4 regions of the Oceanobacillus sp. NCCP-135 genome follow, and region 3 is predicted to be linked to each of the others. Evidence: riboswitches for the same ligand, from Rfam matches in the RefSeq annotation. Region 3 holds a riboswitch; each other region holds the start of a gene.

Region 1 (8,338 bases), on a different contig from region 3:
ACCCCTGGCTTTTATATCGATCAATCGATGCTGCCAGCATATCCAGTTCGGTATCTTCAAAATAGGGTTCGATAACCTTGGCAATTTCTTCAGCACTATTTTGCTGCACCCATTGCTGTGCTTTGTATATAGCCTTAGTAAACTTTCTAACGGTTTCTTCATTATCATCAATATAGCTTTGCTTGGTCATAAAAACAGTGTATGGTACTTTTCCAGATTCTTCGCCAAAGGAAGCAACAATATGGCCTTGACCGTCTTTCTCAAACATACTTGCTGTCGGCTCAAACAATTGAACATATTCTTGATCACCAGAAACAAATGCGCCAGGAATGTTAGCAAAGTCAATGTTTTGCTGTAAATCTAAATCAGTGTGGGGATCAACGCCGTGTTTTTTCAATACAAACTCTCCAACCATTTGTGGCATTCCACCAACACGCTGACCTAAAAAGCTGCTGTCTTTTAGATCTTCCCAAGTAAAATCAGGTTTTGGTTCCTTTGCCACCAAAAAAGTTCCATCCGTTTGCGTTAATTGTGCAAAATTAATCGCATAATCCTTTGAATCCTGTGCATAGACATAAATTGATGTTTCTGAGCCAACAAGAGCAATGTCAGCACCATCTGATAATAGAGCTGTCATCGTTGTGTCTCCGCCCCAGGTTGTTTGTAATTCAACATCCAAACCTTCTTCTTTAAAAAAACCCTTCTCTAACGCAACATATTGTGGTGCATAAAAAAGTGAACGTGTCACTTCAGCAAGATTAATTTTTGTAGCTTCATTTGAGTTGCAGGCAGAAAGGAAGAGTAGCAGCATCGATGAAATTACAGCAATCCACTTTATTTTTCCCATATAGTTCGACCCTTTCATATTTTATATCAACACATTTTATGCGCTTCATAAAAAATGTGTGAATGCCTATAGGGACGAATAGGGGTGCTAGTGATTGGTAGATTTGCCCTGAAAGGTGGAAATTGGCTTTGGAGTGGGAATATTTGGAAGAGTATTGGCATCCATGAAAGAGAATTCTAAAAGATACGAACATCCCCCCTGAGAGCTTAAATGCAACATAAAAAAATACCGATCTCCACATTGAAGATCGGCATACCAATGCTTGAGCTAAGCGCTCTTGCCTTTCACTCATATAAATTAAATCCTTTTGGGATGAGGAAATAAATTAGTATTACCCTTTGTATAATGGACCTGCTTGCTTGATTTTATCACTAGCATGTGTAAATTTTTTGAAGTTATTGTGAAATTTCATTGCTAGTGATTTAGCAGCAGTCTCATAAGCATTCTTATCCTTCCAGGTGTTTTTAGGAACTAATACTTCATCAGGAACACCTGGCACGTGTATTGGAATTTCTAATCCAAAGACATCATCTTTTACGGTTTCTGCATTGTTTAGTTCCCCTTCTAAAGCAGAATGAACCATTGCACGAGTAAATGAAAGTTTCATTCGTTTACCAACACCATAGGAACCACCAGTCCAGCCAGTGTTAACCAGAAAAACATTGGAATTATATTGATCTATTTTATCTCCAAGCATAGTCGCATAGGTAGATGGTGCTAACGGAAGAAATGGCGATCCGAAGCAAGCTGAAAAGGTTGCTTGTGGTTCAGTAACCCCACGCTCAGTCCCTGCCAATTTACTGGTATAGCCACTTAAGAAATGATACATTGCTTGTTCCTTCGTTAATTTACTAATTGGTGGTAATGTACCTGATGCATCAGCTGTAAGGAAGATAATCGTGTTTGGATGTCCAGCCGCGCTTGGTGTAATTATATTATTGATATTTTCCAATGGGTACGCTGCACGAGTATTTTCAGTCAAACTGGTGTCGTCATAGTCTGGCACTCTTGTTTCCTCATCTAATACAACATTTTCCAAAACTGATCCAAAACGAATGGCGTTAAAAATTTGCGGTTCTTTTTCCTTTGACAGGTTAATACATTTTGCATAACACCCGCCCTCAATATTGAAAACGCCGTTCGGGCTCCAGCCGTGTTCATCATCTCCAATTAGTTTTCGGTAAGGATCAGCAGATAAAGTTGTTTTCCCGGTACCTGATAATCCAAAGAACAGTGCAACATCACCTTCTTTACCTACATTAGCAGAGCAATGCATGGATAAAATTTCTTGTCTCGGCAATAGATAATTCATTACAGAGAAAATGGATTTTTTAATTTCTCCGGCATACTCCGTACCACCGATTAAAATTACCCGTTGCTTGAATGAAACTAAAATAAATGTTTCTGAATTTGTACCATCAACTTTAGGATCAGCTTGAAAGGTTGGAGCCGATATTACTGTAAATTCAGCTTGATGTGTTTTAAGTTCATCATTTGTCGGTGTAATAAATAATTGACGGGAAAATAGGTTATGCCACGCATATTCATTAATAACTTCGATTGGAAGTCGATATTTTGAATCCGCTCCAGCGAACCCCTTAAATTGATACAACTCATCTTTGTCTTGTAAATATGTGATGACTTTTTTATATAGTTTATTGAATGAAGCTTCATCAATAGCTTGGTTTACAGTACCCCAATCAACATATTTTTCGCAAACTTCATCTTTAACTATAAATTTATCCTTAGGTGAACGTCCTGTATATGTTCCCGTTGTTGCCCGAACAGCACCGGTTTCTGTAAGAATCCCTTCATTTCGTGATAAAATTTTCTCAACTAATAGAGGCACAGATAAATTTCTTTTTAAATTCTTATGCGAATTAAGTTCTTTTGCTAATGATTTCTCCACCGTTTTCATGTGAATTACCTGCCTTTTGATGAATTTGAATAAAAACAATGTGATAAGAGCTTTCTAATCTGATTATTAGTATAACACATTAAAAACAATAGTCCATACTAATAAAAGATTTTTTTAGGAAAATTTATCACGCATTAACGGGCTATAATACCCCTACCTCCAAGCGTGAGAAATCCCCAACGTGAAGGTGGGGGAGGGACTTGTGTCATATCATGAGGTATAAACAGCCCGTAAATTTCCTGATTCTGTTCAAGGACCTTTAGGTCATACCATGAGGTACTAACATTCAGCGGGGGAAGAAGGGAACCTGAATGAAGTTTCACTTTATAAAAAATTGTTGCAATCAGGCATTAAATAAGTTGACATGACAGCATAGTTTCGTTACGATAAAAATCTAACGGATACTCTCTTATTCAGAGTCGGTGGAGGGACAGACCCAATGAAACCCAGCAACCATCACGTTATGTGAAAAGGTGCTAACCTGGTGCAAGGTTTTACCTTGAACAATAAGAGCGAAAGGCCTTAAAAAATCCCTTTCCTCAAAAATGCAGGAAGGGCTTTTTTTTGTTTTAGGGTTACTAAATATATACTTGGTGGTTGGGAACGTAGGAAACATCTTCCTACTGTATAAGTGTATAAGTAATACTTTTGAAGCATAATCAGGTCATAGACGAAAAGTATTTTTTGCCTGAACCAAGGCACATGTATAAGTCTTGCAGTTCAAAGCGTTTCTAAGAAAATAAAATACGCTTTAAGACTGTCTTTAACGAACACCAAGTTTTCTAAAATATAGAGTTCCGTAATACATTAACAGGGGAGGATTTAGCCAAATGGCTCAAAACCGTCGTTTATTTACGTCTGAATCAGTAACGGAAGGGCATCCGGATAAAATTTCCGATCAAATATCTGATGCTATTCTTGATGAAATTTTAAAAAAGGATCCTTACGCACGTGTTGCCTGTGAAACAACAGTGACAACCGGATTGGTATTGATATCTGGTGAGATTTCCACAAATACGTATGTTGATATTCCAGCAATAGTAAGGCAAACAATAAAGGATATTGGGTATACTCGTGCGAAATTCGGATTTGACGCAGAAACCTGTGCAGTATTAACAGCAATTGATGAGCAGTCTGCAGATATTGCTGGTGGGGTTGATACTGCCCTTGAAGCACGTCAAGGGAAAATGTCAGATGAGGAAATTGCTGAAATCGGTGCAGGAGATCAGGGATTAATGTTTGGTTTTGCCTGTGATGAGACAGAAGAACTTATGCCGCTGCCAATTTCACTAGCACATAAACTGGCAAAGCGTCTTGCTGATGTCCGCAAAGAAACAGTATTGGATTATTTGCGTCCGGATGGTAAAACACAAGTAACGGTAGAATATGATGAAAATGATAAAGCTGTTCGGGTTGATACAATTGTAATTTCAACACAGCATCATCAGGATATTACAACAGAGCAAATTGAAAAAGATTTAATTGAACACGTCATTCGTCCTGTAGTTCCGAATAACTTATTAGATGAAGCAACCAAATATTTTATCAACCCGACAGGTCGTTTCGTAATTGGAGGTCCTCAGGGGGACGCTGGCTTAACCGGACGAAAAATCATCGTTGATACGTACGGTGGCTATGCTCGTCATGGTGGAGGAGCTTTTAGTGGAAAGGATTCCACGAAGGTAGACCGTTCCGCTGCATATGCTGCAAGATATGTGGCAAAAAACATTGTTGCAGCTGAATTAGCAAAATCTTGTGAGGTGCAGCTAGCCTATGCAATTGGAGTAGCTGAACCTGTGTCTATTTCGGTCAACACATTTGGCACTGGCAAGGTAAATGAGGGAATATTAGTTGATGCAATCCGAAAATTATTTGATTTGCGTCCTGCGGGTATCATCCGTATGCTTGATTTGCAAAAACCTATTTTTAAACATACAGCAGCATATGGTCACTTTGGAAGAACAGATATCCTATTCTCCTGGGAGAAAACAGATAAAGTGGATGAATTAAAGGCATTAACGGAACAGGAATAAAAAATGGGGACATCCGGCTTTTTATGCAGGATGTCCAATTTTCATAGATCCGTATTTTCCCTATAGTACCGTGCCCGATTAACGTATGACTTCCGTACACGTTCTAATTCTGCATAATCTTCCTCGGTAAGACTGCGGATAACTTTTGCTGGTCTACCAAGCGCTAAAGTGTATGGCGGGATTTTTTTGCCAGGGGGTACCAGACTGCCTGCCCCGATAAAGGCGCTTTCCCCAATTACAGCCCCATCGAGTATAATGGAGCCCATTCCTATTAATGCTTTTTTTCGAATAATGGAGGAATGCAAGGTTACCTGGTGACCGATCGTTACATCATCCTCAATAATAAGCGGATTATCAGGACTTTGATGTAGCATTGATAGATCCTGGACGCTTACCCTTTTGCCAATGATTGTCGGAGCGATATCTCCGCGGATGACGGTGTTAAACCAGACGCTAGATTCCTCGCCGATTGTCACATCACCAATAATGGTAGAATTTTTTGCTATAAAAGCGGTATGATGGATAGTAGGTTTACTGTTTTGGTAATTATGTATCATTTATACGGTATCCTCCTAAACTAATTATGACATCATTAGTATAACAAAAATAAGGATATGATGTTTTAGAAATGAGGGATTATCTTGGCTAATCACGTACCAAAAACAGCTATCCATTTAATGGCCACAGTTTATCGCAAAATTTTCCCGGCTGTTAATCGGGAGCTATCCTATTGGAAAAAAAGAGCTGAACAGATTCCAAATGAGGAATTGCGGTTACAGGCAATCGACAGCATGAAGTCGAAACGGTTTCACTGTCAGGGTGGAGCTGTCTATGCACTGCTAGCAGGAAAAAGATGGAAGGAGGCAATTCGTTTTATTGTTGCCTACCAGACAATCAGTGATTATTTGGATAATCTATGTGACCGAAGCACTTCTATGAACCCGGATGATTTTCGTCTACTTGATGTATCGATGGCAGATGCATTAACGCCAGAAAATGAATTGAAAAATTACTATCGACTTCGGGAGGATCAGGATGATGAATCCTATCTGTCTGATCTTGTTGAAACCTGCCAGCAGATGATCCATCATCTTGATGGCTATAACAGCTGTAAAAGTGAGCTGCTGTATTTGGGGAGACTATATACCGATCTACAGGTACATAAACATGTAATACACAGTAAGAGGATTCCAAGGCTTACCAATTGGCATCGAAAAAATAATCGGGATGATTTGAGCTGGTATGAATTTTCTGCGGCAGCCGGATCTACGTTGGGTATTTTTTGCCTCATCAGCTATGCACTGGGTGGAAAAATGACAGATGAACTAGCAGAAAAAATCCTTCTTAGCTATTTTCCTTATACGCAGGGCTTGCATATTTTATTAGATTATTATATCGACCAGCAGGAGGATAGGGAGGGAGCGGATCTGAATTTTTGTGCGTTTTACCCGGATCAGGAAACGATGAAAGAAAGATTTGTATATTTTATTGAGCAGGCAAAAATAAGTATTCAAAATCTGCCTGATCTCTCCTTCCATGAAATGGTTGTCAAAGGACTTGTTGGTTTATATTTAGGTGACCCAAAAGTAAGACAGCTTGAGAGTGGTAAGCACATAAAGGAGGATTTACTGAGGATAAGCGGCAGTCATGCAAAATTTTTTCACTGGAATACAAAGCTTTATTATAAAATTAGAGCCGGTCGTGCATAGGGAATGCTTGACCGGGCTCTTTCATAGCACCTTGCTTAAGAAATTCTGTGTTCTTTCATGACGCGGGTTACTGAATAATTCATTTGGTTCATTTTCCTCCACAATTAATCCATCATCAATGAATAAAACCCTGTCACCTACCTCACGAGCAAAGCCCATTTCATGGGTCACAACGACCATTGTCATGCCTTCTTTTGCGAGTTGTTTCATAACTTCAAGCACATCACCAACCATTTCGGGGTCAAGTGCTGATGTAGGCTCATCAAACAGCATTATTTTTGGATTCATTGCAAGAGCTCTGGCAATGGCTACACGCTGTTTTTGCCCACCCGATAAAGAATTTGGGTAGCTCCTTGCCTTATCGTCTAATCCAACTTTAGCGAGAAGATCCTGCGCTTTTTTTATTGCTGCTTCTCTTGAAGTGCCACGTGCTTTCATCGGTGCTAAAATAATATTTTCCATAACGGTTTTATGTGGAAAAAGATTAAACTGCTGAAAAACCATGCCAACTTCCTGTCTAATTTTATTGATGTCAGCTTTTTTATCAGTTATATCATTGCCATCAATCGAAACGTGACCCCCTGTAATATCCTCCAGCCGGTTTAAACAGCGGAGAAATGTGCTTTTTCCGGAACCCGATGCTCCAATCACACAGACAACTTCACTTTCTTTTATATCAACACTGATATCCTTAAGCACTTCAAGCTTTCCAAAGGATTTCTTCAGATTTTTCACTTCGATTATTGTCATCGCAATTCAAATCTCCTTTCCAGATAGCGGGAGAGCAGGGATAGTAAATAAATCATAATAAAGTACATGATACCCACGACAAGCCATATTTCAAAAGCTTTAAAGGTTGCTGCTATCACGACTTGACCCTGTTGTGTCAAATCGGCTATACCAATAACGGATAATAATGATGTATCCTTCAAACTGATAATAGCTTGATTCGTAAATGTTGGTAGCATTCTTCTAAAGGCCTGTGGCAAAATGATATAGCGCATATTTTGGGTACTGGTTAACCCAAGTGATCGTGCAGCTTCTGACTGACCTTTATCCATGGATTGAATACCGGCACGAATTATTTCTGCAAAATAGGCCCCAGCGTTTATGGCGACAGTAATGATACCAGCTGAAGTCCGATCAAGAGAGATAAAATCAAATGAATTTAAACCAAAGTAGAAAAAGAATAATTGTACTAATATTGGAGTTCCGCGGATTGCATCAATAAAAATTTTAGCTATCCAGTTAAGAACCCAAATAGGCGACAGTCGGAATAATGCCATGATTAATCCAATAATAAAACCAAGAATAATTGCAAATACAAATACATATGCAGTAACTTGTACCCCTTCCCATAAATAGGGCAGGGCATCTTTAATTACTTCCATTTACTCAACTCCTTCGAATGAAAAGGAGCGTGCTAAGAAAGCACGCTCTGACTTTACTCACCAAGATACTTACTTAGAATTTCATCGTATTTTCCACTTTCCTTCAGTGAAGCCAACCCATCATTTATTTTCTTCAACAGTTCATCATTTTGTCCTTTTAATACCGAAATACCATAATTATCACCATTTAACTTGTCACCAACAATTTGTAGATCCAGGCTGCTTCTTTCAATTGCATAGGCAATAACCGGATAGTCTTCGATCAATACATCTGCACTGCCATTGCCAACTTCCTGGAACATGGCTGTACTGTCATTTACCTGAACGATTTCATAGCCGTATTCATCTTGATGATCTGTAGCATATTTTGCGCCTGTTGTACCATTTTTTACAACAATTGTTTTTCCATCCATATCATCCATTGTAGTAATGTCGGAATT
Region 2 (8,338 bases), on a different contig from region 3:
CTTTACCATTCCATCCAAACAGGCAAAACCTCCTCAATTGCCTGCTGATACATAGACTGTTCATCTTTTTTCATCCAAATATGAATCTGACCAAAATCCCCGCTTGTTCGTATTAACCTTCCAACTCCCTGCCTTAACCGCAGTAGCATATAAGGTGCATCAATTTCCCGAACCGGATTATTCGTATGCTTTCTTTTCGCCTTAAAAACAGGGTCATTTGGTGGAAATGGAAGTGAAGCTATAATCACTTGTGTTAAAGCCTTTCCTGGAACATCCAAGCCTTCCCACAGATGATATGCACAGATTACAGATGATTCGTCCATTTGGAAATCCTTTACCGTCTCGCTAATTTCCCGATCACCCTCATAGAGGATAGTAAAAGGAAATTCCTGATTAGCTGACCACCTGCGAAACGCATTCATCTCTTCAGCAGTGGCAAATAAAACCAGTGATCCCCCACCGTTTTCCAGCATTTGTTCGCCAATTTTCATCCATTTATTGGTCTCATCTATTTCTATATCGCCATTTATCTTTATTTGCTTCTCATAATCAAACGGTGATTCCACTGAAAAAGAATCGTATTTTCCAATACCTAAACTGCCAGCCAAATAGGAAAAATCTCCGTTTTGTGATAATGTAGCTGATGAAAACACAAATGGAATAACTTGCGAAAACACTTCTTTTTTTAAAACATCTTCAACCAAACGTGGCATGATAACCAAGCTTGTCGTACGATCATTTTCCTCCAGCCAAAAAATACCTTCATCATCTTTCAGCAAAATAGATAATCCATAGGAGAAAAACTCCAAGTATTCCTCGATTATTTTAATATGATAGTCTTCCATCGTAAACAACTCCGAATCAAATACCAGCTGTTCCAGCAACTGCTCGACCTTGTCATTTAAGTTTTTTCCCATGGTAATTATTTCTTTGGAGAGGAGAATCTCCCGACGATTGGATCCTTCCACAGCAGAAGCATTATTTCCAAGCATTTCAAACCACTCATCATTCAAGGTCAAAATATCCTCTACCAAATAAAGAGATTCCTCCCTGACATCCTGACCCATATAGCCTGTCAGTACGTTAGTCAATACTTCGAAATTGTAGCGATATGTTAACCCTTTTTGGGCAGCAAACTCCAACAGATGGCCTTCATCAAAAACAACACAACTCGCTTCAGGGAGCAATGGCATTTGCCCCTCACGCTTGCGTGACTCTTTTGTCCAGACATGCTCCATATAAAAATCATGAGAACAAATTATAATATCTGATGCATGGCGATAATAATCCCTGTTCAACGTTTGTCCACTACGATGGCGCCATTCACAGGTCGAACACTGTTGCAGTGGATCCCAGGAAATTTTTTTCCAGATTTCATTTGACACCCAAGGATATTCCTTGCGATCGCCATAACGTTCAAATGACTTCATGGCAGCGCCTGTGTCAAAAACAAAATCAGGTATCGCTTCATGCACACGTAAAATATCCTCATCATTTGTCCGGTTGGCAAATGGATCCAGTTTTTTGATACAGACATAATTTTCTCTTGCTTTAGCCAGCCTGACATCAACCGTAAGACCCAATGCTTCTTCCAGTTTTCCAATGTCCCCGCCTTTTTTTACAAGCTGTTCAATCAATGTCTCATCCGCACAAGTTATAATTGCCGGTTTTCCTCGATGTCTTGCATAACAGATGGCATACAATAGATAGACTAATGTCTTACCCGTTCCTACTCCGGCCTCGGCAAATATCGTGTGTTTATTTCTAAAAGCCTGTTCCAGCTGGAAGGCCATATATATTTGTTCATCACGTAATTCGTATCCTTTTTCAGGTAAAATATCATAAAACACATCCCCGACATAATCCCCTAAACGGTCAAAGAAATTTTCGGTTTTTGCTACGGTAAATGGTAGTGAATTTGATTTCAATAGTGTTTACTCCTCTTTTAACAAACATTCCAAAAAGCTATTATACAGTAGTAACATTGGGACTGTCCATTCTAGAAAAATAGATGTATTTTGATCAATGCTTATGAATTTTGCTTTTTAAAACAGTTGCATGAATAGAAGGCAGAAGGCTTCTATAAGATAAAACCAACGTAATTCAAGCCCAAACTGTCCATGAGAGCATCTCTCACGGACAAAACTGCTCAATTCCAAACCCAAACTGTCCATGAGAGCATCTCTCATGGACAAAACTGCTCAATTCCAAACCCAAACTGTCCATGAGGGCGTCTCTCATGGACAAAACTGCTCAATTCCAAACCCAAACTGTCCATGAGGGCGTCTCTCATGGACAAAACTTCTCAATTTCAAACCCAAGCTGTCCATGAGAGCATCTCTCATGGACAAAACTGCTCAATTCCAAGCGCAAACTGTCCATTAGAACGCCTAAATAGCTTTATTTTATTAAAAAGCAGAAAAAGCACATTCAAAAAAAATCCACGAAAAAGGCTTTCCGCAGATTGAAGTTTTACCTTATGATACAATTATTTTTTCCAAATCCAATGGCGCAATATATTTCCCGTCTTTGTAAGCTCTCATATTCCCACCAGAGATTTCGTCAATAAGGATGATCTGATTATTCTTATCCCTACCAAATTCCAGCTTGATATCATAAAGCTCCACATCCTTTTTTGCTAACTCTTCTTTTACAACACGGGAAATTTCTTTCGTATATTCCTTTAGAACACCGTATTCTTCTTTGGTTAAAATTCCAAGCATGTCCAGTGCGTCTTCATTAATTGGGGGATCCTGACGCTCATCATCTTTCAGGGTCACCTCAACAAATGCATCCAGGCTTTGGCCTTCTTCCACATATTTTCCATAACGTCTTAAAAAACTCCCAACCGCCCGATATCTGCAAATCACTTCAAGTCCCTCACCGAATACCATTGCCGGGGCAACCGTCATTGTCGCTTCCTCTAGATTGGCATCAATGTAATGGGTGGGAATGTTTTTTTCTCTTAACTTTTCAAAAAAGAGCTTGGTCAGTCTTAATCCAGCTGCGCCTGCACCTTCAATCGTTAATCCTACCGTGTTGGCACCAGGATCAAATACACCATCTTCTCCTGTAACATCATCCTTAAATTTCAACATATAATTACCGTCATTCAACTCGTATACATCTTTAGTCTTTCCTGAATATATCTGTTTCATCTGCAGCATTCCTTTCTTGTCGGATTTTTGATACTACCATAATAACAGGTTTTGATGACATCTTCTAAGAATTTTCTCGAATAAAATTTAAAAAAATGCCCCCTAAACCGTTTATGTTTCGATAGTAGTTATAGAAAGAGTATTTATTTTTTCAAAGTAAATACCAGGGGGGATTAAAAATGGGAGACGATAAAAAGAAGTTTACGTTCGAAGAAATTTTTAAACAAAATGAACGGCGAATTCATTTTCATATAAATCGGCTGAATATCCAGGATTCAAATCAAGACTTTTACCGTGAAGGGATATTTGCTCTGTGGAATGCCTACGAGACATACAAGCCTGACAAAGGGCCAATGGCTACTTATTTTAACTACACCATCCGTAATCGCTTAATAGATATGATCCGTAAAGATAACCGAAGAAATGAAGTACATGAAGCCTTTATTACTAAAAATAAAGCGGCTTTTGATGACGGAAATTACATTCGGGGGTCAAATACAAGCACTTCCATCAAAAGCGCCTCCAATACATTACTAGAGAATCAGGAAATGTGGCAGCAACTGAGAGCACAGCTTACACAAAATCAATGGAAATGGGTATACTACCACATTATTGATGGAATGACCTTAAAGGATATAGCCATCCAGGAAAATAAGACACTGGAGGCAGTAAAAAGCTGGGGCAAACAGGTACGAAAGAAATTAAGAGACAAGGAATTTCGAAAAACGATTGACTGGAACGTGTGAAATTTGCCTAGATGATAATCGGAAATTCACATGTTTTACTCAAAGAACCTGTGGACTTTGCGTATTTGTTTAATTTTATCTATACTTACTATATTATAGCCATGAAGCTATATAAAAAAGGAGAAATAGTATGACTGGAATCAGAGAATCCATTAAACGAGATATTATTGTGAATGCATCGATTGATAAAATTTGGGACGCTTTAACCAAACCTGAAGATTTAAATCGCTGGTACACCAAAGAAGCCAATCTGGACTTTCGTGTTGGTGGGCATTGTAAGATGGTTCATGGTTGGGGCGCAGAAACATCCGGTACCTTTACAGACATCGTTAAAAATAAAAAGATTGTACTTGAAAGCGAAGATGGATACTTTAAAACAATCACTATGTTAAAGCAGGAGACGAATGGCGTTCGGGTTACCATTGAATATCAAACACCTTTTATTGGAGAAGAAGGTGAGGCAGCAAAGGAAAACATGGCCTTTGCCACCCTACAATTCCTGGAAAATTTAAAAAGTGTTTACGAAGATAATCAGGATAATCGTTCAAACATGTGGAAGGCATGGATTGGTCTTATTCATACAACGAATAATCCAGCAGGAGCAGAGTCACTTGTTGACGGCAGTAAAGTAGTACATGCTGCAAGTGAATCCCCGGCTGATGCCGCAGGGGTTAAACCGAAAGATATAATTACAGAGGTAGATGGACAGCCTGTACAAAGCTATGAATCATTAGAAAGAATAATTAATAATAGTGTAGTTGGTGGGATCATTACCTTGAGCATATTAAGAAAAAAGGAAGTTATTACTTTAGATTGTGAAGTGGCAGAATACCCGGTATCGTATTAAAAACACAACCCGCATACCAGGGAATCTGTAACGAGGAAAGCTAATTAAACCATTGAAAGATAAGAGTTTATTAGCTTTTTTAGTTACCTTTTGGATATAAAGAAACGCCTAAAATTAATTAAAAAGAGAGTGACTCTTCTAACCGAATCACTCTCTTTTCACTTCTGTTTTCCAACTTCAGTTTCTTTCATGCGTGATTATATAAAAGGTTTATCCTCGTTAAGCAAGCAATTCATCCTCAGGGATATTATAAAAGTCTGCAATCCTCTTGATATGATCTGGACTTGGTTCTTTTTTCCCAAGTTCGTAACTCCATATAATGCTTTTTGTAAAGTTGGCTTGCTTAGCAAATTCTGCTGCTGTCAGACCTTTCGACTCTCTTAATTCTCTTAATTTGCTTCCATTCACAATATATCACTCCATATGCTGTAATATTATTTTGCATTTATCTAAATATTATCTTATTTTCATCTTATCACAAAATTAAATAAAAATGGTGGATTTACTACTGAAAATAAGAATTAATATATAATATATTACAAAAATGTGAACAAAAAATGCCGCTAGTTCCACACATAAGGGGTTTGCTGATATACATAATAATTTAGCCAGTTAGAGAATAACAAATAGGTATGTGAACGCCATGTATTGGGCGGCTGTTCGCTCGGATCGTCATTAGGAAAATAGTTCTTTGGTATATTAATATTCAACCCCTTGCTGAGATCACGCTTATATTCCTCTGCAAGTGTCGTTGCATCATATTCCAAATGACCAGTAATCATGATGTTTTTTGCGTCATTGGACATGATGATAAATGGCGCAGCTTCCTCCGATTTCGAAAGTAATGATAAAGCTTCACTGTTTTCTATTTCTTCAGCCAATACCGTGGTATAGCGTGAGTGTGGTGCATGAAATACTTCATCAAAACCACGAACGAGCTTAATCGTTGGATCTGATAGTTGATGCTTGAAAATACCAAAGCATTTCTTCGGCAGATCATATTTATTTATCCCATAATGATAGTGCAGCGCAGCTTGGGCTCCCCAACAAATATGTAAAACAGAGGTCACGTTGCGTTTTGTCCAATCCATAATTTTCGTTAGTTCTTCCCAATAATTCACCTCTTCAAATTCCAAATGCTCAATCGGTGCCCCTGTAATGATCATTCCATCAAAACGGCGATCTTTCACCTTTTCAAATGTGGTGTAAAATGTATCCAAATGGTATTCACTAACATTTTTCGATTGATGTGTTGCCATCCGCAGAAAAGTAATATTAGTTTGGAGCGGGGTATTCCCCAACAGTCTTAACAGCTGTAATTCCGTTCGTTCTTTTTCCGGCATTAAATTTAAAATCAATATATTAAGTGGGCGAATATCCTGGGTCCTAGCCCTATCCTCATCCATCACAAAAATCTTCTCCTGTTTTAGAATTTCTCCTACCGGCAATTTTTTTGGTATATTTATTGGCATTTTATGCGTCTCTCCTTTTCGTTTTATCAGACAATATATTATCCCTTGAATATTATGTTAATTCGCTGTTGCAATAACCCAGATCACAAAAAAAACCTTCTGCTTTGATCTGCAAAAAGGAGTTTCACCAATTTTATCATTCAAAGCAGTTGCTTTGTTGGTAGTAGCACCTTACATGATGTAGGTTGCTGTGACGTCCTTGAGCCAATTCTCTCGATCACTCTTAATAATGATTTAATTAGTTACCAGTATATATGATATTCATTAAAATGTAAAAATTATCACTTTATTTGATTCTATCATGCCCCAAAATGCATAGTTCCTTCGATAGTAATTATAGAACTGAATTTATAGTTAAACATCTACAAAGGTTGGTGATAATGATGGATTTTTAAAATATAATGATGTCTGTCCAACTCCGCATTTCTTCCTAACATATGCTATTAATGTAAAAATTATTTAAGAATGGAGGCATTTAAATGAAACTTTATTTAGATCCTGGGCATGGTGGATCAGATCCAGGTGCCAGCGGAAACGGGATAAAAGAAAAGGATATCGTGTTGGATATTGCTCGTAGAATACGGACAATTTTGATGGATGGATATGAAAATGTTGAAATTAGGATGAGCCGCATCGGTGACAGTACGAAGAATTTACAGCAGCGAACCAATGAGGCTAATTCCTGGGGAGCCGATTATTATTTATCCATTCATTGCAATGCTTTCAATGGATCTGCTCAAGGGTATGAAGACTTTATCCACAATAGCTTATCTGACTCCTCACAAACTGCTAACTATCAGGACACATTACATGCTGAAATTACCAAAGTAAACCAGCTTAGAAACCGCGGGCATAAAAAGGCAAATTTCCATGTATTACGTGAATCATCCATGGCTGCTTTTTTGTCAGAGAATGGATTTATCGATAACGCTAATGATGCAGCACTCATGAAAAGTTCCACATGGCGTCAGAGAGTAGCACAAGGTCATGCAAATGGACTAGCCAAAGCCTTTAATCTTCAGAGCAAGCAAAATGGCTCTGTAACACTTTATAAAATTATTGCCGGCTCCTTCAAATCAAAAGCTAACGCAGACAAACGAAGAGATTTCCTACATTCAAAGGGGATTGAATCTTTTGTTGATCAAGTGACTATTTCTGGTGAGCGGTGGTACCGCATACAAGCCGGCGCATTCTCTAACCGAACGAATGCAGACGTACGTTTGAATGAAGTGAAAAATGCGGGAATAGCTGATGCATATATTGTTAGCGGATAAAAGTATATGTGATTAATATACTTCTGATAAGGGAACTGCGAAATGTCAGGGTTAAGTTGATGAAGGAAACGAAAAAATTGATAGAGCGAGAGATAAAACGAATGACCAATCAACCTGTTCTGGCTGTACCACTTGATGCAGCCAGTTTTTTTATGGGTTAGTTTCTATCAGCCACCCATTTTGCAACCGAAATAAGATCTGGAAAGTACATATCTGCATCAACATGGTCTTCCTTTGGCTCTCCAACTAAAATCGTTCGTGTACCTGCTCCTCTCCCTGCTTCTATATCTGGCGCCCTATCACCTACCATATAGCTATTTGCAACATCAATATCATGCTTTTTTGCTAAATCCAAAATCATTTGTGGCTTTGGCTTACGACAGGCACATCCTGCTTTTGGGTTATGTGGACAATAGGCGATATCATCAATGTTAGCACCATATGCTGCTAAGTCCGCTTCCATTTTTTTATGTACAGCAGCTAAGGCATTCTCCTCCATAAATCCCAGCCCAATTCCACCTTGATTCGTGACTACAAAAACCTTAAATCCCTTTTCATTAAAAATTTTAATCGCTTGTCCAACACCATCAAGCAAATAAAAATCTCCTGGCTTATTTACAAATTTCACCCGATGACTTAACACTTCATTAATGACACCATCGCGGTCTAGAAACATTGCTTTTTTCATAACATCACCTTTTCTAAGGATAAGATAATTATAGTTTTAGAATAAAGGGTGGATTTATTCGTTTTCATTATCATCTGAAAGAATCCATCCCAGTAGTATGGCACGGTTTAAATGGTTATTACTTCTGTATATCCATAATTTACGCATCTTCCA
Region 3 (8,338 bases):
ATTGATGAAGATGAGATTCCCGCAGAATTCGATCACATTTATCAGGGTGGACATTATGCAGGTGGTGTGATTATGGGAGACGATCCTGAAACGTCGGCAGTGAATAACTATTTGCAGATGTGGGATGTCGATAATCTATTTGTAGTCGGCGGATCGGCGTTCCCACATTTTGCTGGCCATCATCCAACTGCGACAATCGGAGCTTTGGCTTATCGAGCAGCTGAGGGAATTGAGAAATATCTTGATAATGGCGGCGGCCAATTAGCCAATGCAAAACAGAAAAGCAGCAATGTTTAGATCGTCCATTCGCTGGTAATCCTGCTACATTAAAGCTTGGAAGTATTAAATGCGAATAATTAATCATATACCGGGCATGCTATCTGTATATTTTCAAAAAATATACCATCAAGCCAACATAAAAGAGGTGAACGATATGGGTTTAACGAATATTGGAATACCTGGCTTAATTCTAATTATCACTTTAGCCCTGATTATATTTGGTCCAAAAAAATTACCGGAAATCGGCAAAGCTGCTGGACAAACATTACGAGAATTCAAGCAGTCAACCAATGAATTGATAAGAGACAATGATGAAAAGCCATAGGAGGTATCACTTCCCGGTTTATGGCGAATAAACTATTCTTATCCACCCCTGCAAATAAAGGAAATATTTTTAGCAGGGCTTTTTCTTCCACTTATTTTCGGAAGGTAAAATCGACCAGACCTAAAGCAAATTCACCGATTACCTGAATTTGCGTGGATTCACAGCGGGGCGACCCAAACCGGATAAAGCGAAACTTGAATTAGTAGGGGATTTGGCTCTTACGCATTTATCGATATTTCGGTATCCACTGCAAATTTATTAATTATCAGTATCCCATTGGACTTTTTCACACCGTTTTATGCGTGGGAGCCGGGGATTTTCTTTATCCCGCTGATTATGAGTGAACGAATCGAATTTTTACTGGCTATTCATCCCCCACTTACCATGCATGGATTTTCTTTTGAATTCTAGAAGCGGGATTTTTATTGCTGATTAACCGGCAATATATTTCAAAAAAAGCTGTTAGAACCATTGCATTTTCGTACGTGCAATGTAGTTCTAACAGCTTTATAAATTGGGATGTATCTGATGTACGAACTATGCAAGTTGACCCTGCGTGCAATGTAGTTCTAACAGCTTTATAGATTGGGACAGCCTTCGATCAGAAGCAATAATAACCAATCAGCGATCGACACCAACCCTATTTTCTACGATGTTTAACGATAAAGTAGCTCATGGTAATTGCTATAAATACAATGGTGTAGCCGGCTAAAATTGCGATATTTTGCCACATGAACCCGTAATCGCCACTGGAGATGACTGCTTTAAATGCTTGCACAGAGTAAGTCATCGGCAGTACTGCATTGATTGGACGTAAAATACTTGGTACTAATTCAAGCGGGAATGTTCCTGCACTGGTGGTTAATTGCAAGATTAAAATGACAATCGCCACAAACCGGCCAGGATCCCCAAATAATGTAACTAGAAATTGAATTAGCGTCATAAATGTTACACTAGTTACGATGGAAACCAAAATAAATAATGGAATACTTGTTACTTCAATTCCTAATCCAACGATCAAAATTGCATCTACGAGTAATGCCTGAACGACACCGACAACAGAAATTATGCCAAACTTACTCATAAACCAAGTAAAACCATTTTTAGGTTTTCTTGCCGGCTCTTTTAATTGATATAAAATTGTAATTAATAATGCACCAACAAATAATCCTAACGATATAAAGTACGGCGCAAATCCTGTACCATAATTTGGAACTGTATTCATTTCCTCTTTATCAACGGTTACCGGATCTCCCATCATATCATACGTATCCTCATTAGATTCAACTGCATTCGCTTGGTCACTAGCTTCACTTAGCTTCTCATTCATTTCTTTCGTTCCAGCTTCCAATTCCATCGTTCCGTCTGCCAGCTCTGTTGAACCCTTTGCAAGTTTATTTGACCCATCAGATATTTTTCCAGAGCCATCAGATAAGGCCTGCAACCCTCCATTTAATTCCTGTACACCTGTTGCAAGTTTTCGTGCACCTGTATTGGCTTGGTTTATTTTTTCATAAAATATCTCCATACTATTCACATAGTCCTGTTGTCCCTCGCTCAGCTGATTTGCACCTTGATTCAACTGGCTTGTTCCTGCAGCTAATTGATTTACACCAGTCTGCAACGAGGTTTGACCCTGATTAATGGTAGACAAACCACTATAAAGCTGATCAAATGTCGGATCAACCGCTGCCTGAATTTGCTCTTTCACCCCATTTGTTTCGTTGGACGACTGTTCATCAACCGTACGTTTATATTGAGAAAACCCTTGATCAAGTCCTTCGTCAATTCCTGATTGGAGTTGCTGCTCTATTTGTTCTTTTGTTGGCGAGGTTTGACTAATCTGTTCTGCAATCCCCTGAATCACTTCCTCTGGCACCTGTCCCTGTAATCCTTCTATCAGCTTAGTTGCTTGTTCTTTTTGCAGGGTAGCGACCTGCTCTGCTATACCAGCTGACAATTCCTTACTTAACCCAGCCTGTAGTTGATCAAGCCCAGCATTCATTTCACCAGCACTGCCCTGCATTTTCTCATTGATGGTTACAGCTAATTGCGCTGGCAGCTCTGTTTGCAATTGCTTGACCCCATCCATTACCTGGGTTGTTCCATCGACTAATTCCGGTATTTTTGCTTTCATTTCCTGGGCTCCGCTATTTACTTCAGCTACCCCATTCGTTAATTCCTGCGCACCATCCTCGATTTGCTTCGAAGCATCAAACAGTGCGCCACTTCCGTCTGTCAATTGGCCGATCCCTTGTACAAGCTCCTGAGAACCATTTTCTAAATCCTTCGTTCCTGCAGATGCCTTGATAACACCATCCTGAAACTCGATTGACTTGGAGGCTAACTCCTTCAGATTTGATTCCAACGCTAAGGAACCATCCTTCAGTTTAATTGCACCATCATCCAATTCACGCGCCCCATCACTGGCTGTCACAAGACCATCAGCAACATCAGCCAATTTTTTAAACATCGTTTCCGCATAGGTGGCTGATACCTCACTTGCAATAGCTGACTTGATTTCATTAATGGCAGTTTCGCCTATTTGCGAGGATAAGAAGTTATAGCTCTCATTTGGAACGTATTTCATTCTCAGCTTTTCCGGTTTATCATTCATTAACGTTGTAGCGTTTTTGGAAAAGTCATCTGGTATCTCTACTAATAGATAATACTTTTGCTTTGCTAAATCTTTATACGCTTCTTCTTTAGGCACAAAACTAAACTGAAATTCATCATTTTCCTTTAATTTCTTTACAAGCTCATCGCCTAATGCTAAATCCACATTCTCATAGGTTGCCCCTATATCTTCGTTAACCACTGCAACTGGCAATTCCTGCAAATGATCATAGGGATCCCAGAAAGACCATAGAAACATCCCTGCATACAAAAGTGGCACAAAAATAACCGCAATAATTGGAATAAGAACCTTTTTATTGCTTAAAATTTCTTTTAACTCCGTTATAAATAAGGACTTCTTCATCTGTTACCTACCTCCGAAAATATATGACTATAATTCTCAATCAGTCATTTAACCTTAAAAAATCAATCAATATGACTATTTCATTCAAACAGTCATTAAACATTAAAAAATAAGGACTATCACTTTGATAATCCTTCAAAGAAATACAGTTCAAATAACTGGGAAATCTCCCCTTTTTTCAACGGGGGTCTTGTTTGCTCCCAGTCAAATATAAGTGCTATATATAGCTTCAACATCGCAAAAGCTGTAATCTCTGGATCACATGGTTTTATTTCATTTTTATCAATGGCTTTTTGAACCATGTCTTTGATATAATTTACAATGGCATGCTCCAGCCTTTCCATGAATTCCAATGTCGCTGGTGTACCAATTTCACGTTCTTCCTGTAAAAGCTTAATTGTTAACTGATGCTCATTTCGAAACTCCAGTATTTTTACAAATGCATTATTCGCATTTTCATAGAAGGAAAGCTTATCGTCCATCGTGCCCTCTGCCGCTGCTTTCATTTCTTTAATTAACGATGTAACGATCTCATCAAATAATTCTTCTTTATTTCTGAAGAAAGTATAAATGGTTCCCTTTCCGACGTTCGCTAATTTCGCAACCTGATCCATTGTAGTTGCTTTATAACCAAATAAAGAAAAGGACTTCGTTGCTGCATCAATAATTAGCCGTTTTCGATCCACTGCCATATCCACCATCCCACCTTTATACTGAATGACTAAATTAGTTTTACGGTCAATCACTGCCTATATATTATCATATCCTTTAATCCTACGCAAGAGGTAGACCTCACAGCACATTAAAAATATTTGCAGCGGGCACTTTCTATCGTAATTACTGGTGGATTAGCAGCATTGTAACTTAGTAACTTTTATTTTCTAATTTTGTTTCAGGCTTATTTGCTAGCCTTTTGTACAGCCCTTGCTTGCAACTAGGAAAAAACTTGAGAAAATGCTAAAGCGTCTTACCAGAAGACAGATTGGAAGCAAGCGGCGAAAATGCTAATTTCATTTGCCTTTCTTACTTCTAAATAAAAAGGAAAAATATGAAGGAATACACTTAAATATACGTTAAGAACGGGATCGAGAGCGGTAGCTACAAATGATAAAGTACTGAAGAAATGGTCATCCTCATTAAAGATGAAAGTTGTGAGATAAAACGGCAAAGTTGAAAGATACACGGGAAAGTTGAGAGAAACTGGGTAAAAGTTGAGAGGAAACACGGGAATTTACAATTATCTCTCAACTTCATAAGCTTTTCTCTCAACTTATTGCATACTTCTCTCAACTTCATAAGCTTCTCTCTCAACTTATTGCATACTTCTCTCAACTTCATAAGCTTTTCTCTCAACTTATTGCATACTTCTCTCAACTTTGCTTGATTTCAGCAAAAATACTAGTAAATTTTGCCATCCGCTTAACTAAGTATGATCGATTAAGCTTTTAACCGATAATTTAAATTATGCTTTTGAAGTGTTTTATCGGTTCCAAACAGGAAATGCTTCGTCATATTTGGAGAGTATTTGGTATTTAGTGTTTCAACCCCTACAGCTTCTGCTACTGCCCGTAACATTGCTGGTGAGGCACCACAACACAGACCAATATAATTGATGCCTATATCCTTTGCTTCTTTTGCCCATGCCGCTAACTCATAGCGGTTATGATAGAGTGGATCAAGAGCGGTCGGGAACGTTGTTTCTGTAGGTAAATGGCAACTACAACCCCCATCAGGTAAATTAAAGAATGTTGGATGTTCTTCTGTTGTGCGATATGGAATGGGCAAGCCAGCGACATATCCTTCCACATTATTCCGAATTCTAGCAAGGTATGGCTGCATCGTACCAGGTCCTCGGAAACAATTCATACCAACAACCAACGCACCATTTTCAGAAAGTATTTTACAGGATTCTTCTACTGTATACCCATCTCGTAATATATTCTCACCCATTAAACCAAATGTGATAACTGCCGGTATATCCTGTTTGCAGATTTCCTCCAGCGCAATTAACGCTTCTTCATGATAATAAAAGGTTTCACCATTTATGAAGTCAACCCCTTCTTCCTTGCACCATGTCACCATTTCCGCAAACATGCTTCTGACTTGCTCCTTTGACTCTGGATTGTCTGGATTAAAGATATTCGTATTTGATATATTTCCCGCTACCAAAGCTTCTTCTTTTGGATGCTCTTTAGCAACCTCTTTTGCCAATCGAATGGCTTTTCTATTTAAAGGTTCCAATAAATCTTCTTTGCCAATGATACGCATTTTTTCACGATGCGCATTATATGTAAAAGCTAATACGACATCCGATCCAGCGTTCATATAATCCCTGTATGCCTGTTTGAGTGCTTCCGGATTATCCAGGGCCACCTCAGGAACAAATGATCCCGCCTGCAAATACCCCCTTCGTTCTAATTCAAATAAATAACCTTCTCCTACAATAACTGTTCCATCCTTTAAACGTTCCTCCAAATTACGTTTCATCTTGTTCCCCCCTTAATTTAATTGCTGTAAAATAAAACGGACAAAGCCTCTTTTTAAAATAAGAAGAGGCTTTGTCCGTCTACAAAATCTTCATCTTATCTTCAAGCTTTACGCTTTCTGGAATTAGCACAGTACTAAAAAGTCTTTTGCTGAGGTTTCACAGGGCCAGTCCCTCTACCTCTCTTGATAAGAATATGAGATATTAAGTTTTTGAATAATACATACAATACATTCAATATTTGCAAATGTCAAGTGGATTTCTTAATTTTTAAAAAATATTGGTTTGAAAATTAGGTTTTCCATTTGGCTCTTTTACATTTTACGATTGGTACTTGCTGCATCATTTTCCAAGGATTAGTTTCGTTTAACCATCATTACAGTCCCCTTAGAGACACAGTCGGTTACCGTAGGCGCCAAGAAGTAACAAGTACCAAGACGATGTTCAATCATCTCGATTCCGTCAACAAAAAAACTTGGTGCAAACTGGTTCTTTTGGAAAGTTGATTCGCATATCCAGTGATCATATCGAATATCGTAAAAAATCACTCGCTAAAAGGTAGATAGATTGGAGCGCTAGCTTGATTGCAACTTCATGAAAGTTCATCTACTTATACTAACACTAGTTTACCCCCGATACCCCAACTCCCACCAAATATTTCTCACCGTTTGCTTTAATTCCTCCAAAATAATCATTTTTCGTTCATCCGTATAATCACTTATCGGAATACTTACACCTAATGCAGCAACCGTTTTACCACGATAATTATAGATCGGATAAGAAAACCCAATGGTATCTTTAAAATGCTCCGATCTGCTGAATGCATAGCCTTTATTTTTAATTTCCCGAATTTCCTTCTTCAAATCATCGATATTATCAATGGTATTCTCCGTAAATTTCTTCATTTCCAAATTACTTAAATACGTCTCTAAAGTAGCTGCATCCATTCCTGCCAATAATACCTTGGGTGCTGATCCCGCATAGAGTGGTGCCCTTCTACCGACCTCGACAACTAGGCGAACCGGTTTCGTACTATCCATTTTTTCGACGTATACGGCCTCATCGCCCTCTAATACGACCATATGAACCAATTCATCGATTTTCTTATTTAATTTTTTCATATGATGGAATGCTAACTTTTTATATTCCAACTGTTCACTGACATGGTTTCCCAGTTCTAGTAATTTTAGCCCCATACGATATTTAACATCATGACTGGTATTTTTCACCTTTACTAGCAGACCGCCTTCTTCTAGTGAGGAAACCAGACGGAATACTGTCGTTTTCGGCAAATTGGCAAGCTCTGTTAATTCGATTAACGATAATTCCGGTTTCTTCAAGAAGCAGTCTAACAAACGTATAGCTTTTAGCAAACTTTGACTCATCGTAATAGCACCTCTATTGAAGCTTATTTCTTGCTTGATTATTGACGTTATTTATCCAGATTTTCGATTAATAATTTTGTGAAATAGGTTCCAAGCTCAGCAGTTGATGCATTTCCGCCAAGATCCGGCGTGAGCTGCTCCCCTTCATCAATCAGCGTTTTGATTGTTGTTACAATTTGTGCTCCCCATTGTACTTCCCCGAAAAAATCCATCATCTGGGCAACAGACCAAATGGCGGCGATTGGGTTTGCCAATCCTTTTCCGGTAATGTCAGGTGCTGAACCATGTACAGGCTCAAACATTGATGGGAACTGCCGCTCCGGGTTTATATTTGCACCTGCTGCAAGGCCCATCCCCCCTGTAATTGCTGCACCAATATCTGTTAGAATATCACCAAATAGATTGGAAGTCACAACAATTTCAAACCGTTCAGGCTGCATCACAAAAAACATACTTGCAGCATCGACTAGATAGGAATATGTTTCCACATCAGGATATTCCTTGCTTACCTCCTCGAAAACTTCATCCCAAAACACCATTGAATAATTCAATGCATTCGCTTTACTAATGCTCGTTACTGTCTTTTTCTGTTTATATGCTTCCTCGAATGCATACCGGATAATCCGCTCTGTCCCTTTCCGTGAAAATACACCCGTTTGCAAAACGACTTCTTCTGGTTTTCCTTTAAACAGCCAATCACCTGCACCAGCATATTCCCCTTCACTATTTTCACGAATGACTAAAAAGTCGATATCCTTTTCCGTTTTATTTTTCAGCGGGGTTAAGGCTGGATTCAAGAGAGTAACAGGTCTGAGATTCACATATTGATCAAAACCCTTTCTGATTTTGAGCAGCAAATCCCATAATGAAATATGATCTGGAAC
Region 4 (8,338 bases), on a different contig from region 3:
TAAAATGAGATGGTTAACTTAAATGTGGGGATAAAAAATTCGCCTCTCGCTTCGTCTTTTCTGTTGTCAGAAGCAAAAGCGTAATTGTAGTAAATTAATAAAACAGCTTTCTCTTAGTAACCTTTCTACCTATTAAAATGAATTTAAAAAAGATCGCCTCAAATCAAGGCGATCTTGAACAGTGGTTATCTATAATTTTTCCAAAAACATAGCAAAGTAAACCTTATTTCTAACTTTTATGGTAAGTTTGGGAGTGGTAGGTCTATACTTCCACTGTTTCTTTATCCGAGCGATTTCCCCTTAGTCCAATTGCCTCCTCATAAAGGTTTCTATTTGAAATAACAGTAATTCCTGTCGCCTTTGCATTTTCTATTAGAGGTTCGTTTGCTTCAGGATCTTCAATCCATAAGATTTTTCCTTGCTTGTTAATAAATGATTCAATGATTGATTGGCCCACTGGTTGATTTTTTACCCAAACAGCATCCACATCGCCTTCAATATCCTTTAGTTCGGATGTTTCATTGAGATGGATAATGCTAAACCCTAATTGTTTCAACTGCTGGATAGAATCATTAGACTCCACTACAGCAATCACTTTTTTGCGTACAGCCCCATTACTTCGGTCAAATGGAGAGGATAATAGCCATTTGATCGCATCTTCATCAGTTTCTTCATATAATCTGGGCTCATTAACCGCTTTGGCAATGGCCTGATCCAAATCAATTAAAATATCCTTTGGGGATTCGAGACCAATAGATAGGCGGACTAATTCCTCAGATACACCACTTTTTATCAGAGCATCTTCACTTAATTGCTGATGTGTAGTTGATGCTGGATGAATGATAAGTGATTTTGCATCACCGACATTCGCAACATGTGACCATAGGGTGATGCTATCAATTAGTTTTCTACCTGCATCACGGCCGCCTTTAATGCCAAATGTAATAATAGATCCGAATCCGTCTTTCAGGTATTTTTTGGCCAATTGATGTGAAGGATGTTCTGCAAGACCTGGATAATTTACCCATTCCACAGCAGGGTGCTTTTGTAAATATGCAGCCACTTCCTCAGCGTTTTTATTATGACGCTCAATCCGTAAATGTAAGGTTTCTAGCCCTTGCAATAATAAAAATGCATTATGTGGACTTAAACATGCCCCGATATCACGTAGTAATTGAACACGGAGTTTCGTTGCAAAAGCTGCAGGGCCAACATCGATAAACTTAAGTCCATTATAGCTTTCATCAGGCTCAGTAAATCCTGGGAATTTTCCATTATCCCAGTTGAAACGTCCTCCATCTACAACAATACCGCCGATTGCGGTTCCATGACCACCTATCCATTTTGTCGCAGAGTGAACAACAATATCAGCACCCCAGGTTAAAGGCTTCGTGAGGTATGGAGCAAACGTATTGTCAATGATTAATGGAATACCATTCGTATGAGCGATAGACGAAACTGCCTCCACATCGAATATGTTTAAGCTTGGATTTGTAATGATTTCACCAAATATTGCTTTTGTTTTATCTGTAATGGCTGCTTCAATTGCATCAATGTCTGTACCATCGACGAATTTCACATTGATTCCATAGCGAGGTAATGTATGTGCGAAAAGATTATAGGTCCCGCCATATAAGTTACTATCTGTGATGATTTCATCCCCGGCACTGGCTACATTTAAAATAGCATATGTTATTGCAGCCATTCCTGAAGCGGTTGCTACAGCTGCAACACCATCCTCCAGCTGGGAAACACGCTGTTCAAAAGCATCCACTGTTGGATTCATGATTCGTGTATATATATTTCCAGGCTCTGCTAAACCGAAAAGATTTTGCGCATGCTCCGTGTCACGAAAAACGTAGGATGTAGTTTGATAGATTGGTACAGCTCTTGATCCTGTTGTAGGATCTGGCTCCTGACCTGCATGAAGTAATACTGTTTCCGGATTTTGAAAATGAAATGTTGACATGATAAATTCCTCCTTGAATAAATTAATTTTTCTTCTGAGCATGCAATGAATCTGGGGAGAGAGGGAAATCAATGAAAAAGCCCTCTTCCTAAGAAGAGGGCGTATATTCTAACCGATCCTCCTCTTATCTTCCAGATCATTATCGATCTGTAGGATTTAGCACCATTTAAAGCAGCTATCATGCTTTAAGGTTGCCGGGTTTCACAGGGCCTATTCCCTCCGCCACTCTTGATAAGAGATTAAATTTTTTTGAATTACTGAATATTATAGTATTTAGTCTGTGCAATTGTCAACTGTATTTTCAAAAAAATTAAATTTCCTGTTTTTTCCGATGACGTATTGGGCGTTTGTATGCGGAACCCATATAAATAATTAATGCAGTCCAAATGAATGCGAATGCGATAAAATGTGCCATCGTGAACGTTTCATTATATAAAAATACCCCGAGGATTAACATGAGTGTTGGAGCAATGTACTGCAAAAATCCAACCATTGCCAGCGGGATTTGTTTAGCACCACTTGCAAATAACAATAATGGGACTGCCGTAACGACACCAGATCCGATCAATAAAAAATTTGTTGATGCCATTGCAGTGTTAAAAGTGAAGACACTTTCGGGTAATGTGAACAAATAAAAAGCAGCAATTGGTGCCACGATCATTGTTTCAATCGTCAACCCAAACATGGCACTAATATCAACCATCTTTTTCAACAAACCATAAAATCCAAAACTAAGTGCCAATAGGATAGAAACCCATGGGAATACGCCAAAGCTGAATGTTAAGTAGAATACTCCTATAGCTGCAAGTAGGAATGAAACAATCTGTCTTCTTGTCAATTTTTCTTTTAACACAATGATGCCTAATAAAATACTGACTAATGGATTAATATAATATCCCAAACTAGCCTGGATTACATGGTTACTATTTACTGCCCAAATAAACGTAAGCCAATTTATGCTTATAAAAATGGAAGCCGCGGATATACCGATAAGCTTGCCTTTACTCTTGAGAATTATTTTGCATTCCTGAATGAATGGGGACCACTTACGTAAAATGGAAACAATCAGGAGCATAAAGATAAACGACCAGACAATTCTGTGTGCGAGTATTTCTCCTGCTGAAACCCTGTCCACCAATTTCCAGTAAATCGGTAGGAATCCCCATAAAATATAGGCGCTAGCTGTATATAATATTCCAAGCTTTTCTTGATTGTTTTCCATGGGAACTTCCCCCTGTCTGCTAAATTACACTAATAGTAGATTAAAATTTTCAACAAGGCAATTATTTGGTTTGCTTATTATTGAACACGGATTTAGAGAATACGCTTTCAAATATGAGTGTAATAGCTTATGATAATAGTAGGTATGTTTATTTTGCAAGCACTTAAGGGGGTTAATCATATGGATAAAAAACATAAACATATTGAGACGTCTGTCATTCATGAGGGCTATGATTCAAAAGAGATGCTGGGAAGTTTGACACCACCATTATTTCAAACATCGACATATACTTTTGATACAGCTGAACAAGGGGAACGAAGGTTTGCTGGTGAAGAGGATGGCTATATTTATTCAAGGCTGGGTAATCCTACCGTATCTGTATTGGAAGAAAGAATTGCGACACTGGAGAGCGGGGAACGGGGACTTGCGTTTGCTTCAGGGATGGCAGCAGTTTCTGCGGTTTTAATTGCCTTAACAAAAGCGAATGATCATGTACTGTGCTCGTCTGGACTGTATGGTTGTACGTTTGGTTTATTAACAATGATGGAGGAAAAATATAATATTTCCCATGATTTCTCTGTAATGGGATCAAAAGAAGACATCCGCTCGTTCATAAAACCGGAAACGGCATGTATCTATGTGGAAACGCCAATTAATCCAACTATGAAACTAATTGACCTTAAAATGGTTGCTGAGGTTGCCCATGAGTATGGAATTCCGGTAGTTGTTGATAATACCTTTTCATCTCCTTATTTGCAGCGACCGCTGGAGTTAGGCTGTGATGTTGTTCTTCATAGTGCGACAAAATATATTGGCGGCCATGGAGATGTTATTGCAGGTCTGGTCGTTGGGAAAAAAGAATTTCTGGATTCAGTTGCGATGACAACACAGAAGGATATTGGTGGAATTATTTCCCCATTTGATGCCTGGCTTTTGATAAGGGGGCTAAAGACCTTGCCTGTTCGTCTTGATCGCCATTCAGATAATGCAGAAAAAATATTTGATAAACTAAGAAACCATCCAAAAGTGAAAAATATTTATTATCCAAATGATGAGAGACATCCTGATTACCCGATTCGCCAAAAACAAATGAAGCGGGGCGGTGGAGTCATTTCATTTGAAATTAAAGGATCAAAACAGGATGCACAGAAGCTGTTGAACAACTTATCTTTTTTAAAGATTGCTGTCAGTCTTGGTGATGCAGAAACCTTAATTGAACACCCTGCCACCATGACACATGCTGTTGTACCAGAGGATTCTCGTCAGGAAATGGGAATTACTGATCAACTTATTCGTTTATCAGTAGGCCTTGAGGCATGGGAGGATATTTGGGCAGACCTGGAGCAGGCGCTGGATAAATGATAGATTATAAGTACTTTTGTAGAATAATACGTTTGCATTGGCGATCAACCAATGCAAACGTATTTTTTTAAGAAATTATATGATCGTGAATATGGAATAATCATGAAGGAATACTAGAACTCTTAGGTAGCAGGTGTTGCTTGAGAAGAATTTCCTTTTCAGGGAGTAAGAAAGCATAAACGAAATCGGCATTTTCGCTGATTTCTTCAAATCTGAGCTCTGGAAAGACGCTTTAGTGTTTTTCTCAGTGTTGTTTACCCTTAAAATTATTGTATGCTATATTAATATTATGGAGATTTATAATAGCTGTGTTTCGGAAGGGAGATTTTTATAATGGGAATACTAACTTACCTACTTGGTTTTATTTTAATTTTTAATATTACTTTAGGTATTTCTATTATATTTTTGGAGCGGAAAGACGCCGGTGCTACTTGGGCATGGTTGATGGTATTGCTTTTTATTCCGGTGGCAGGCTTTTTTCTTTACTTGGTTTTCGGCAAACCTATCAGTAAACGACGGATTTTCACATGGGATACGAAAGCAAGACTTGGTGTGAAAACTGCCGTACAGTCCCAACTGCGTGCACTGGAAGAGGAAAGCTTTGATTTCAAGCATAAAGAAATAGCGAAATACGAGGATCTCATTTATTTGCATTTGCGAAATGATGATGCCATCTTTACACAACATAATAAAGTTGAAACTTATACAGATGGAGAAGAAAAATTTCACGCCTTAATCCGAGATCTGGAAAAGGCTACAGACCATATTCACCTACTTTACTATATCATCCGCAGTGATCAGCTTGGTAAGCGTATTGCAGAGGTATTAATAAAGAAAGCAAATGAAGGTGTAGAAGTTCGAATGCTGTATGATGATATGGGATCACGGAGATTAAGCCGCAAATACATAAGGAGACTGCGTAATGCCGGAGCCTATGTTGAATCATTTTTTCCACCGAAAATTCCAAAAGTCAATTTTAAAATCAATTATAGAAATCATCGTAAATTAGCTATTATAGATGGAAAATTAGGCTATATCGGTGGATTTAACATCGGGGACGAATACCTTGGTGAAAATAAAAAATTCGGTTATTGGCGTGATACACATTTACGTGTTTACGGGGATGCTGTACGGGATATGCAAACAAGATTTATACTGGATTGGAACCAAGCTTCTCGTAATGATATTTTGTATGAAGAACGTTACTATGCAGCTGACCCAGTAGGAGATGTTGGCGTACAAATTGTTTCAAGTGGCCCAGATTCGGATTGGGAGCAGATAAAAAATGGTTATATAAAAATGATTATGTCTGCCAAGGAGTATATTTATATTCAAACACCTTACTACATTCCAGATGAAAGCTTAAGAGATGCACTCAGAATTGCTGCACTGTCTGGTGTAGATGTGAAAATAATGATCCCGAATAAACCGGATCACCCCTTTGTATACTGGGCAACTTTGTCCAATGTAGGTGACTTGCTTGAAGCAGGAGCAGAGGCTTATATATACCAGAATGGCTTCCTGCATGCAAAGACAATTGTGGTGGATGGGGAAATTGCATCTGTTGGTACTGCAAATATTGATGTACGCAGTTTCCGCTTGAATTTTGAAGTAAATGCTTTTTTATATGATGAAGGTCTTGCGGAAAGGTTAGTTGTTGCATTTAATGAAGATATTAAATTGTCGACGCAAATGACGAAAAAACTATACGATAAGCGTTCGCTTGGAATACGTTTTAAAGAATCGATTTCCCGCTTGATTTCACCTGTGTTGTAAATACAGTTATTTGTGGAAAAATAGCAGAAAAAGATGGAGGTAAATAAGATGAAAGAAAAACCTTGTTCATACTCACTAGCAGTAAAAACATCCCATGTTCTCCCACCGGATACGAATAATCATGGCACATTATTTGGGGGAAAATTAATGGCCCATATTGATGATGTAGCTGCAATTGCCGCAGTAAGGCATGCCAGAAAGCCGGTTGTAACAGCCTCAACCGATTCCGTCGATTTTCTTGCACCAGTAAAAGAAGGGGATTCGGTTTGTGTGGAGGCATTTGTCACATGGACGCATAATACGTCAATGGAAGTGTTTGTAAAGGCAGTTACCGAAGACTTGCTGACAGGAGATCGAAAAGTATGTACGACAGCATTTTTAACGTTTGTGGCAGTAAATGAAGAGGGAAGACCAATACCTGTTCCGGGTGTATATCCAGAGTCAGAACATGAGAAAATTCTTCATGAACATGCAGCAATTCGAGCGAAACAGCGGAAAGAACGAAGAAAACAATCGAAGGAATTTGCACAATTGTTTGGGACAGATTTTCCTTGGGATAGAGGGGTGTAGGGATTCTTTAAGGTATAAGAAAGTATAGACGAAATCGGCTTTTCGCTGGTTTCTTCAAATCAGGCTTCGGATCTCTGACCTTTGGAAAGACGTGTTAGCGTTTTTTTCAATAGCATGTAAAAAAAATAGTCATGTGTATCTAATGGGTTAAGAGTGGGAATTTATATTTATATTCAGGGATGCAAATCGTAGCTGATTTGTATCCCTGTTTTATTGATATAACTAACATTCAGTGGGGAGGAAGGTAAAACCCCACTGAATGAAGTTTCACTTTATATAATGTTGCTAAGTGGTGACTGGATTTTTTGTTAATTTGGATGGTGTTTATATTGATATATGCCCTATCAGCGGACATCGGTTGTCTATCAGTGCGAGAGATGCTTTGATCAGCAAAACCGAGAATTCAACAGCGGTCTTAGTAAATGCAAGATACTTTTAGAATACAGCCTTTTACAAAAAATGATATAATTATTACTTGTGGTTAGGATAAAGGTATAACGGGTAAAAAAAGATAGAAGCGAAATCAGGCTGACTTTAAGGAGGAGAACATCAGGAATGGATATTATGGAAAGTATTGTTGGCGAAATAAACGAGGTCTTATGGAGTTATGTACTTATCATCGTGTTAATCGGTTTAGGGCTATTTTTTACAATCAAAACAGGGTTTGTACAATTTAGGAATTTGCCGGAAATGTTTCGTGTGCTATTTGATAAACGTACAATGAGTGCATCAGGTAAAAAGGGTACATCATCCTTTCAGGCATTTGCAATTAGTGCAGCATCGAGGGTGGGAACAGGAAACCTTGCTGGTGTGGCGTCTGCAGTATCTCTTGGTGGACCCGGCGCTATTTTTTGGATGTGGTTGATCGCACTGCTTGGAGCAGCTTCAGGTTTTGTCGAAAGTACGCTCGCACAGGTGTATAAAGTGCCAGAGAAAACACAATATCGTGGCGGACCTGCGTATTATATGGAAAAAGGCTTGAAAAAGCGCTGGTTAGCGGTAGTTTTTGCGATTACAATTACATTTACTTATGGACTTGTATTTAATTCCGTACAATCAAATACAATCAGTCTTGCTTTCTCCGGACAATTTGATATCGATTCAAGCGTAATCGCTATCATTTTAGTTGTTCTAACAGCAATTGTAATATTTGGAGGACTGAAAAGTATTGCCAATGTAACGCAAATTATTGTTCCGGTTATGGCAGTTATTTACATATTTATAGCGATATTTGTATTAATTGTTAATATAACCGCAGTACCGGATATGATCGCACTTATTTTTGCCAATGCATTTGGTTTTCGTGAGGTTGCAGGTGGAGGATTTGGTGCAGCGATTATGATGGGAATCAAGCGTGGTTTATTTTCCAATGAGGCTGGTATGGGGAGTGCCCCGAACGCTGCGGCAACCGCTGAAGTATCACACCCGGTAAAGCAGGG

What was found. Region 3 has a riboswitch for S-adenosylmethionine ahead of AC6HVZ_RS18130 (homocysteine S-methyltransferase family protein). Riboswitches for the same ligand answer to the same signal wherever they lie in the genome.
Region 1: linked by a shared signal. The riboswitch ahead of metK (methionine adenosyltransferase) and the one ahead of AC6HVZ_RS18130 (homocysteine S-methyltransferase family protein) in region 3 are both predicted to bind S-adenosylmethionine.
Region 2: linked by a shared signal. The riboswitch ahead of metA (homoserine O-acetyltransferase MetA) and the one ahead of AC6HVZ_RS18130 (homocysteine S-methyltransferase family protein) in region 3 are both predicted to bind S-adenosylmethionine.
Region 4: linked by a shared signal. The riboswitch ahead of AC6HVZ_RS10355 (PLP-dependent aspartate aminotransferase family protein) and the one ahead of AC6HVZ_RS18130 (homocysteine S-methyltransferase family protein) in region 3 are both predicted to bind S-adenosylmethionine.

Annotation. Positions count from the first base shown of each region.
Region 1 is NZ_BAAKSZ010000034.1:6,141-14,478, reverse strand. It holds gene AC6HVZ_RS17170 (ABC transporter substrate-binding protein) at 1-847, opposite strand, end outside; gene pckA (phosphoenolpyruvate carboxykinase (ATP)) at 1,179-2,765, opposite strand; SAM riboswitch class I at 3,172-3,278, shown strand; gene metK (methionine adenosyltransferase) at 3,596-4,798, shown strand; gene AC6HVZ_RS17155 (gamma carbonic anhydrase) at 4,840-5,355, opposite strand; gene AC6HVZ_RS17150 (tetraprenyl-beta-curcumene synthase family protein) at 5,440-6,507, shown strand; gene AC6HVZ_RS17145 (amino acid ABC transporter ATP-binding protein) at 6,529-7,257, opposite strand; gene AC6HVZ_RS17140 (amino acid ABC transporter permease) at 7,254-7,898, opposite strand; gene AC6HVZ_RS17135 (transporter substrate-binding domain-containing protein) at 7,952-8,338, opposite strand, start outside.
Region 2 is NZ_BAAKSZ010000011.1:103,467-111,804, forward strand. It holds gene AC6HVZ_RS09925 (ATP-dependent DNA helicase) at 3-1,928, opposite strand; gene AC6HVZ_RS09930 (phosphoribosylaminoimidazolesuccinocarboxamide synthase) at 2,478-3,158, opposite strand; gene AC6HVZ_RS09935 (sigma-70 family RNA polymerase sigma factor) at 3,338-3,904, shown strand; gene AC6HVZ_RS09940 (SRPBCC family protein) at 4,035-4,751, shown strand; gene AC6HVZ_RS09945 (helix-turn-helix domain-containing protein) at 4,971-5,159, opposite strand; gene metA (homoserine O-acetyltransferase MetA) at 5,315-6,223, opposite strand; SAM riboswitch class I at 6,354-6,456, opposite strand; gene AC6HVZ_RS09955 (N-acetylmuramoyl-L-alanine amidase) at 6,703-7,497, shown strand; gene AC6HVZ_RS09960 (D-glycero-alpha-D-manno-heptose-1,7-bisphosphate 7-phosphatase) at 7,655-8,185, opposite strand; gene AC6HVZ_RS09965 (hypothetical protein) at 8,325-8,338, opposite strand, start outside.
Region 3 is NZ_BAAKSZ010000042.1:5,191-13,528, forward strand. It holds gene AC6HVZ_RS18110 (GMC family oxidoreductase) at 1-297, shown strand, start outside; gene tatA (twin-arginine translocase TatA/TatE family subunit) at 434-604, shown strand; gene AC6HVZ_RS18120 (YhgE/Pip family protein) at 1,245-3,584, opposite strand; gene AC6HVZ_RS18125 (TetR/AcrR family transcriptional regulator) at 3,704-4,276, opposite strand; gene AC6HVZ_RS18130 (homocysteine S-methyltransferase family protein) at 5,022-6,071, opposite strand; SAM riboswitch class I at 6,164-6,264, opposite strand; gene AC6HVZ_RS18135 (IclR family transcriptional regulator) at 6,696-7,454, opposite strand; gene AC6HVZ_RS18140 (tartrate dehydrogenase) at 7,502-8,338, opposite strand, start outside.
Region 4 is NZ_BAAKSZ010000012.1:57,701-66,038, reverse strand. It holds gene AC6HVZ_RS10355 (PLP-dependent aspartate aminotransferase family protein) at 263-1,969, opposite strand; SAM riboswitch class I at 2,091-2,207, opposite strand; gene rarD (EamA family transporter RarD) at 2,280-3,191, opposite strand; gene megL (methionine gamma-lyase) at 3,372-4,553, shown strand; gene cls (cardiolipin synthase) at 4,887-6,329, shown strand; gene AC6HVZ_RS10335 (acyl-CoA thioesterase) at 6,378-6,899, shown strand; gene AC6HVZ_RS10330 (alanine/glycine:cation symporter family protein) at 7,455-8,338, shown strand, end outside.